Regions from separate parts of the Nonomuraea sp. NPDC050451 genome, predicted to be linked through region 4. Evidence: riboswitches for the same ligand, from Rfam matches in the RefSeq annotation. Region 4 holds a riboswitch; each other region holds the start of a gene.
What was found. A riboswitch is a leader RNA that binds a small molecule or an ion and turns the genes downstream of it on or off. The one in region 4 is predicted to bind cyclic di-AMP.

Region 1 (2,191 bases), 590 kb from region 4:
GGGCGGAGTCCGCGTACGACTCCTATGAGCGGCTCTGCGCCGACCCGGCCGTGGACGCGATCTACGTGGCGACGCCGCACGCCCAGCACCTGGAGGTGGCCGAGGTCGCCATCGCCGCGGGCAAGGCCGTGCTGTGCGAGAAGCCGCTGGCCGCCACCGTGGACGACGCGGAGAAGATGGTACGCCTGGCCCGCGAGGCGGGCGTGTTCCTGATGGAAGCGATGTGGATGCGGTTCAACCCGCTCATCCAGAAGATCGCGGCCGAGGAGCGCTTCGGCGACCTCCGCTCGGTGCACGCCTCCTTCGGCTTCGCCAAGCCCTACGACCCGGAGCACCGGCTGTGGGCGCCGGAGCTCGGCGGCGGGGCGCTCCTGGACCTCGGGATCTACCCGTTCGGCCTGGCCCAGCTGTTCTTCGGCATGCCCTCCGACCTGCGGATCACCGGCACTCTGGCGCCCAACGGCGTCGACGCGGAGGCCGGCGGCGTCCTGCTCTACCCCGGCGGCAGGAAGGCTCTCGTGGAGACTTCGTTGCTCGGGAATTACCCGAACCATGCCTGCGTTGTAGGGACTCAGATGCGGGCGGACCTCCAGGCACCGTTCTGGGCGACGCCGCGGATTTTGCTCTCTGGGCCCTCCATGGAGCCGGAGGAGTACGTGCTCGATCCGGCGGACAACGGGTACGCCGGAGAGCTCCGCGAGGTCCGTGCCGCGACGGCCGAAGGCAGGACCGAAAGTTCGATCATGCCGCTTGACGAATCCCTTGCCATGATGGGGCTTCTGGCCGAGGCTCGCAGGCAGGTCGCCTAGCTGGGCCTTTATCGATTTGTAACCCTCTTGCCTTATGCATTACGTTTGAGGCATTCTTGAGACATACGTCCGGTTTGTCCGGACTTGTCTGACCATCGCACGACACATCACAGGACAGTCCTGTGACCGCTGAATCCGCCCTCGGGCGGAACCGGGGACCCACGTCCTTTGGGGTGAATCGGCACTTCGGTGCCGTAGGGCAGCTTCCACGCCCGAACCCGTCAGCTAACCCGGTAAGCGGTATGGAAGCAAGGAGTAAACCCCCTCGATGGCCAACTTCCGCTTTACCTCGGCTGCGAAGACCAACATCGCCCGCGCCCTTCTCGGCGCCACCGTCCTCGGATCCGCGTTCGGCGCCCACATGACCAGCGCCACCGCAGCGGAGAAGCAGCCGATCGACACGACCACCGTCGCCGACCACGCCGACCGCTCGCGCGAGACCAAGGTCAGCGTCACCGCCGACCAGGTCCTGGCGCTCGCCAAGGCCCAGATCGGCATCACCGAGAACGCGGCCGGCGGCGGCACCAAGTTCCAGCGGTGGTACGCCAACTCGCAGCGCGCCGCGGAGACCATCGCCCGTGACGGCGGCAGCCGCGCCCACTACCTGAACGCCGCCTGGTGCGCGATGTTCGTCTCCTGGGTGGGCGAGCAGACCGGCGCCCGCTCGCAGATCGGCTGGGACGCCTGGACCGTCGCCCACGCCAAGTGGTTCGCGGCCAACCACCGCTTCGGCACCGAGGCCAAGCCCGGCGCCATCGTGTACTTCTCGTGGAGCGGCAGCAAGAACCTCAACGACATCAAGCACGTCGGGTTCGTCGAGAAGGACAACGGCGACGGCACCATCTCGACCATCGAGGGCAACACCGGCAACGGCAAGGTCGAGGAGCGCGTCCGTCCCAAGTCCCAGGTCGTCGGCTACGGCTACCCCCAGTACCGTTCCTGACCTGACTTCCCCCAGGCGCCTCATTCCCCCCACGCCGAACGAGCGCGCGTCCCGCACGGGACGCGCGCTCGTCGCGTTCACCCCCGCGAGTGCGGCGGCCCGCCACCGGGGAAGACCCGAGGCAAACCGCCCGCCACCGGGGAAGATCCGAGGCGAGCCGCCCGCGACCTCGCCGAGGAGCCGCCCACCATGCCAGCCGAGCGCAGACGCCCCGGAAGGCTGGTGCGGAGCGGGCTGCGCCGGGTCGCCGACGGGCTCTTCCCGAGCGGCGCCAACCCCCACGGCGTCCTGCCCGCCCTGCTGATCCTCCTGGCCCTCGTCACCGGCCTCGTGGACGCCGTCAGCTTCCTCGGCCTGGGCCGCGTCTTCGTCGCCAACATGACCGGCAACATCGTCTTCCTCGGCTTCGCCCTGGCCGGGGACCCGCTAATGTCCAAAT
Region 2 (2,191 bases), on a different contig from region 4:
TGTCATGCTTGACGACCTTTCCAGGATGCGTTTACCGTCTGCGAGGAGCGGCTTCGGCCCGTCTGTGAGGTCCGAGTTCTGCTGTTGGGGGGAGGGCTCCCGATGGATGTGCTCACTGAAGGCGTTGAGCTCAGCCATGCTGATTTGGCGCTGCTGGCGGAGTTGGCCAAGGGAGTCACGGTCGATCGGGTAGGGCGGCGGCTGGATATCAGCGGGCGCACGGTACGCCGAAGGCTGCGGGGCATCTGCGATCGCATAGGCGTGGCCACGGCGATCGAGGCCGTGGCCTGGGCAGCCCGCCGCCAGCTGATCTAGCCGCGGCGGACCGCCGGGGTGCCGCGCTCAGTCGGCGATGCGCACCGCGCCGGCGAACGGCCGCCTCGCGATCGACGCGATCCGTACGACGTCACCCGTCTGCGGGGCGTGCACCATCATGCCCCCGCCGATGTAGATGCCCACGTGGTGCAGGTCGCTGTAGAAGAACACCAGATCGCCCGGCCGGAGTTCCTCGCGCGAGATGTGCCGGCCGGCCGTCCACTGGTCGCCGGTGTAGTGCGGCAGCGAGATGCCCACCCGCTGGAACGCGGCCATGACGAGCCCGGAGCAGTCGTAGGAGCCGGGGCCCTCGGCGCCCCAGACGTACGGCTTGAGCTGCTGCGTGAGCGCCCAGCGCGCGGCCTCCGCGGCCTTCCCCGAGCCCGGGATCGGCAGGTTGACGCGCACGGCACGCGTGCCGGGGCGTCCGGCCTCGCCCAGGGCCCGCCTGAACAGGCTGCTCTCGACCTTCGCCACCAGCTTCGTGATCTTGTCGCGCTTGGTGTCGAGCTCGGTGACGAGCTTCTGGACCTCGTCGATGCGGGCCGTGGCGCTCTCCTTGGCGCGGGTGGCCGTGTCCATCGCCTTGGTGAGCTGGTTGATCTCCTCGCCCTGCTCGGTCTGCAGCGCGTACGAGGTCGCGGCGCGGTTGAGGAAGCCCTCGGGGTCGTCGGAGGTGGCGAAGGCGAGGGTCTTCAGGCCACCGGTGATGTAGGCGTTCTGGGCCAGCGCGACGGCCTTCGCGCGCTTGGCGGCCAGATCCGACTCGCTGCTCGTCAACGTCTTCTGCGCGGACTCAGCGGCCTTCTTGGCGGTCTTGAGCTTCTCCCGCTGGCCGTTGTACTGCTCGGTCAGCGTCTCGATGTCGGTGTGCAGCTTCGTGGCCTGGTCGGCGAGCTCTTTCAGCGTGGGTTCGGGATCCGCGGACGCCGAACCGACGGGGATGGCGAACAGCAGCGCGGCGACTGTGAGACTCACCACACCGAAGCGGCGCGGTCGCCGAGCCCGTTCCGGAGGGCGGGCGTGCTTGCCCGCCGACTTCCCCCCACCGCTGAGCGTGGGCTTCACCAACCAGCTCCTCTCGTCGACGCCTACCGGGTTAGCTGACGGGTTCGGGCCGGAGCAGCCCTACCGAGAGACTCGGATTCACCCCAGTGGTGGCGTCGGAGGTCGCCACCGGCGGTTCCCCGGCTTCCCTTGCGAGAATTGGGCGTGTCTCCCGCGCGACACGCGGGGAACATTGTCGCTGGACACTAATGCACTCCGGGTTCGTGCTCAACCAGAACTGCCAAGTCTGTAGAGGTTTCACAACCGAAGGGTCACAAGGTGATCTCGTGGGCACCCGTGCAGAACAGGCCCTATGCCCCATTTGTCCGCGCTTTCGGCGGGCGCGAGCTGGCCGCGCCCACCCCGTGCCGATCTGACCACGAGATGTAACAAGATGGGCCGAGACATGGGAGTTAGGGCTGAGCCGTAATGAGATCTGTACCCTGGAGAACCATGGAGCAGGTGGCCGAGCTGACAGTGCCCGAGACCGCGGTGGTGGTCCGGCGTGCCCGCACGCCCGACGTGCGCATGGTCAGGCGCCTGGTCGACACCTACGCGGGGGCGGGGCCGCGGCTCCTTGAGAAGGCCACGGTGACCCTGTACGAGGACGTACAGGAGTTCTGGGTGGCCGAGCGAGGCGGGCAGGTCGTCGGCTGCGGCGCGCTCCACGTGCTCTGGGAGGACCTCGCCGAGGTCCGCACGGTGGCGGTGGATCCCGAGTGCCGGGGGATGGGCGTCGGCTACCGGATCGTCTCCGCGCTCATCCAGCAGGCTAAGGATTTGGGTCTGCGACGTGTATTCTGTCTGACTTTTGAGGTCGACTTCTTCG
Region 3 (2,191 bases), on a different contig from region 4:
GGTCGGCGGGGGGCGCGGCCATGAGGGCGGCGAGCGCGGCCTCGGTGGGCGGGGCCACCGAGGGGCCGGGAGTTGACATGATCGAGGTCAGGGTCAGCACCCGGTCCGGGTGGCGGATGGCCAGGGCCTGAGCGATCATGCCGCCCATCGACGCCCCGACCACGTGGGCGGCCGGCCAGCCCAGCGCGTCCATGAGTCCCGCCGCGTCGTCGGCCAGGTCGTCCAGCAGATACGGCGAGGGCGCCCCCATCGCGGGAACGCCCTGATCGTGGAAGTGGGTGGACAGGCCGGCGTCGCGGTTGTCGAACCGTACGACGTGGTGTCCCTGGTCCGCCAGCAGCTCGCAGAGGCCTTCATCCCAGTGGATGAGCTGCGCGCCGAGCCCCATGATGAGGAGCAGGGGGCGTCCTTCGTGCGAGCCGAAGCTCTCGTAGGCGATTTCGATGCCGTTCGCGGCTACGCGGGTGGTCACGTGGACCAGAATGACATTCTGGTCCAGGTCCGTAAAGTTCAGCCCTTGAGGAGATTGCGTACGCGGTCGCTGGCGAGCGCCACGCCGCCGCCCACCGCGGCCACGGCGCTGGCCACGACGGCGCCCGTGCCGGCGCTCCACTCTCCGGCCTCGCGCGCGGGCGGCACGGCCGCGGCGCCCGCCGGGGGCTCGGCCGGGTTGTCGTCGTGTTCGGACCAGGCGCCGGTCGAGAACGGGACCGGGTAGTTCTTCTTGCCGGGACCGTTGCCCCACTTGGTGATGACGTAGTCGACCTTGATGTGCCCCTCGCCGCCGTTGCCGTCGACGCCGAGCGTGTCCATGTTGAACGTGCCGCCGGTCAGCTCCGCGAACGTCTTGCCGTCCAGGTCGAGCATGACCCCGTTGTTGGAGGGCACGCCCGGGCCGCGGTCGCCGACGAAGAAGGGCAGCTTCTTGCCGTCGTGGATCACGTAGCCCTCGGTCATGAGCGGCCAGCTCGGGCTGGCGGCCAGGCCTTTCTGCATGGGCTTGCCACTGGCGGGCAGGCCGGTGTCCCCGGCGCGGCCGGAGGCGTCGTCCCAGAAGTACGAAGCGGTGGTCGAGCCCTTGAGCAGGACCTTCTCGTCCGTGTTGGAGTCGGCGTGGGCCGCGGTGCCGGCGATGGTGAGCGCGCCGACGGTGGAGGCGGTGAGCAGAGCGAGGGTACGCAGGCCAAAACGTGCAGACATGAAAAGTAAGTCCTTCGCGAGGGGGCAGGGAGGTTGCGCTCGCTTGAAAAAGGGCGTAGCAGGGCAAAGCACCTGACAAGGGGGAAAGCTACGCGGAGCGCGAAACGAGCCTGGGGAAGGGACCGCTCAGAGGGCGGTCGTCATCACGCCGTGTGGATGTTCTACGTGATCATTCAAGTTATGCATATGTCCTCTCCATCTCGCCTACCGGGTTAGCTGACGGGTTCGGGCGTGGAGGTGCCCTACCGACACGTGGTCGGATTCACCCCAGGGAGGTGGGTCCCCGGCTCCCGAGTGATCGGGATTAGGCGCCAGCCGGCTGGTTCCTTCTGTGGTCCACGCCACCGGCTGGTAAGTGGGCATCACTCTAACCACGTATTCCGGACAAACACAAACAGTTCGTCATGAATCGGTGTAAAGATCTACCTGTCCCCGGGCATAGAGAAAGGGGGCACGGCATTGCCGTACCCCCTTGAAATTCCCGGCCTCAGCCGCCGCTCTTGCGCCTGAACGATCTTTTACTCGCAGCCGGACCATGCGTCCCGTGGATCTTTGATGGGTCGCCGCCCTTGCCACCCGCGCCCGAGCCCGCGTGCTGGCCGCGCTTGCGCTCCAGCGCCTCGCGGAACTTGCGCTTCAACTCGTCCTCGGGAGTCTCGCTGACTTCCGGCTCCGGTGTATCCGCCATGAGGACCTCCATGGTGTTGGGGACTATCACAGCTTCGCACGGCGCCGCTTATGACGCGAAACTGGCCTCCGCCCTGCTCTCCGGCGTGGCGGGCACCTCCAACCGCCTGGCCGGCATCGCCACCAGCGCCACCAGGGCGAGCAGCGCCCCCGCCACCCCCAGCGACGGGATGACCGCCGCCGCGGCGGAGGCGTGCGCGGCGGCCAGCCCGTGCGCGGGCGCGTCCGCGGTGACCGTCGAGGTGTAGAGGGTGCCGCCGACGGCCAGCGCCACGGAGCCGCCGATCTGGCGGAAGAAGGTCAG
Region 4 (2,191 bases):
TGGGCCCTGGGGCCGTAGGTGTGGGGCCGTGAGCCGTGGGTCCCTCGGCCGTGAACCGTGGACGCTGTGGGACGCGGGGCGTTGGGCTGTCGGGGTCGTGGGGGGTGGGCGGTGTGGGCGTGCAACCCGGGTGGCTGTGTTGAGGGGTGCCGTTGCGGTGGGGGTCGTGTGCGGGTCAGCGGGCGTCTTCCTGGAGGTCCTCAGCCATGTACGGCGGGTGGTGCCGCCCGTGCTCCGCCGTAAAAATGAAACTGAGAAATGGGAGAGCCCCGCCCGGAGGAGCCGGGCGGGGCTTCTTCACATGCCGGGACGGACCGCGCCGACGAACGACGCCCGACGCCATCCACTCAGCTTGTCGATGCGTACCCGTTCGCCTGTCCGAGGCGAGTGGACCATCTTGCCCTTGCCGACGTACATGCCCACGTGGCCGAGCCCCCTGAAGAACATCAGGTCGCCGGGCCGGAGGTTCCGCCACGAGACCTTGTTCCTGGTGCGGGCGAACTGGCTGGCCGCCACGCGCGGGAGCTTCACCCCGGCCTTCTTCCAGGCGTACTGGACGAGGCCGGAGCAGTCGAACGAACCAGGGCCTGTGGCTCCGTACCGGTACGGGTCACCGATCTGGTTCTTGGCCACGGCGACGGCCTTGCGGGCCTTCGCCTTCTGACGGGCGACCTTGGCCGCCCTCAGCGCCGCGGCCGAGGTCGTCTTCGAGGTGCCGGCGGTTGCGGCCGCCTTGGCCGTCGAAGCGGACCCGGTCGTGGCCGCCTGAGCCGTTGGGGCATGGAGGATCGCACCTCCGGCCGTCACGGTCATCGTGAGCGCTACGCCACTCAGGGCAATGCGGGACAGACGGGGGTTATGCAGGGAGGTAGACAGGATTTCTCCTTGTGTCTTCCACGAATGCCTACCGGGTTAGCTGACGGATTCGGGCCTGGAAGTCGCCCTACGGCGCGGTCTACGCGCCGATTCACCCCCTGATCCCTGGGAACTGGGATCGATGGGTCCCCGGCTCCGTGCCTCCTGGCTGCACGGACTCGGCAGGCCGACCGCCCGATCGATGTGTCGATATGGGGACGTTTGGGCGGTTGACCAGCGGATCTTTATCTGTCTCACACCGGGAGAGACCGGTGCGGGTTCGCGGAGGACATGGCTTGTTCACCGCGACGTCGCCAGAAGCTACGCCGAAGGGTCAAGGATCGGCAAAGCGGGACACCGCCTGTAAAGATCAGATAGTGGAGTCAGTAAGGATGAAAATCCCTGCTGGAACCCCAGGCTCCGTTATCGAAATGTGACACTGCTCACATTTGTTTTCGCGCCCGTTTGTCAGGCCCCAAATGTCGCGTTTGTCACACTTGTTGCGGCTTCCGGGCGGCGCGTCGTACGCGTGGATCGTTCCCATGGCGCCCCGATCGGGCGCAGGGATCAACGATCCAGCGTCGTAGGCTACGGGCGGATGGCGCCCACGAGGCGGCCGCCGTACGCCGAGAGTTTGACGACCTTGACCACGTCGCCCGTCTGCGGCGCGTGAACGATTTTCCCGTCGCCGGCGTAGATACTGACGTGACCCAAGCTCGAGCTGAAGATCAGGTCCCCCGGCTGGAGGGCGTTCAGTGAGACCTTGCGACTCGCGCCCCAGGCCCACTGCTGCCAGGTCGTGCGCGGCAGCGACACGCCCGCGGCGCGCCACGACGCCTGGGTCAGGCCGGAGCAGTCCCAGCCGCCCGGGCCCGTCCCGCCGAACACGTACGGCTTGCCCACCTGGGCGAACGCGAAGCGCAGGACGGCGGCGGCGTTGCCCGAGGCCGGGCCCGTGTACTGGATGCCGACGCTGTTCGGGTTGCCGGGGTTGTAGGCGCCCAGCTTCTTCAGGAGCTTCTTCTGCTCGGCGATCAGCTTCATGATCTCCGAGCGCTCCTTCTCGACCCCGTCCCGTTCCCGGTCGGCCGCCTCCAGCGCTTCTTCCGCCTTGTCGCGCTCGACCTTCAGCCCGCGGTTCTCCCGGTCGAACGCGGCCAGCTTCTCCGCCCGCTCCCGCGAGAGCTGCCCCGCCAGCGCCAGGCTCATCAGGAAGTCGTCGGGGTGGTCCGAGCTCACCAGGCCGGGCAAGGAGGTCACGTCGGTGCCGAGCTTGTAGCTGTCGACGGCCATGCCGATCACCTGGGCGCGCAGGTCCGCGACCGTCGCCAGCTTG

Region 1: another riboswitch for cyclic di-AMP. It lies ahead of ACIBI9_RS04980 (CHAP domain-containing protein); the one in region 4 lies ahead of ACIBI9_RS02130 (C40 family peptidase).
Region 2: another riboswitch for cyclic di-AMP. It lies ahead of ACIBI9_RS24510 (NlpC/P60 family protein); the one in region 4 lies ahead of ACIBI9_RS02130 (C40 family peptidase).
Region 3: another riboswitch for cyclic di-AMP. It lies ahead of ACIBI9_RS43565 (hypothetical protein); the one in region 4 lies ahead of ACIBI9_RS02130 (C40 family peptidase).

Annotation. Positions count from the first base shown of each region.
Region 1 is NZ_JBITHZ010000001.1:1,076,258-1,078,448, reverse strand. It holds gene ACIBI9_RS04985 (Gfo/Idh/MocA family protein) at 1-809, shown strand, start outside; cyclic di-AMP (ydaO/yuaA leader) riboswitch at 927-1,064, shown strand; gene ACIBI9_RS04980 (CHAP domain-containing protein) at 1,078-1,752, shown strand; gene ACIBI9_RS04975 (YoaK family protein) at 1,942-2,191, shown strand, end outside.
Region 2 is NZ_JBITHZ010000007.1:318,876-321,066, reverse strand. It holds gene ACIBI9_RS24515 (LuxR C-terminal-related transcriptional regulator) at 103-315, shown strand; gene ACIBI9_RS24510 (NlpC/P60 family protein) at 343-1,293, opposite strand; cyclic di-AMP (ydaO/yuaA leader) riboswitch at 1,389-1,538, opposite strand; gene ACIBI9_RS24505 (amino-acid N-acetyltransferase) at 1,816-2,191, shown strand, end outside.
Region 3 is NZ_JBITHZ010000022.1:40,730-42,920, reverse strand. It holds gene ACIBI9_RS43570 (alpha/beta hydrolase) at 1-472, opposite strand, end outside; gene ACIBI9_RS43565 (hypothetical protein) at 511-1,200, opposite strand; cyclic di-AMP (ydaO/yuaA leader) riboswitch at 1,387-1,521, opposite strand; gene ACIBI9_RS43560 (DUF5302 domain-containing protein) at 1,688-1,888, opposite strand; gene ACIBI9_RS43555 (MFS transporter) at 1,937-2,191, opposite strand, start outside.
Region 4 is NZ_JBITHZ010000001.1:485,628-487,818, reverse strand. It holds gene ACIBI9_RS02130 (C40 family peptidase) at 298-813, opposite strand; cyclic di-AMP (ydaO/yuaA leader) riboswitch at 887-1,050, opposite strand; gene ACIBI9_RS02125 (NlpC/P60 family protein) at 1,444-2,191, opposite strand, start outside.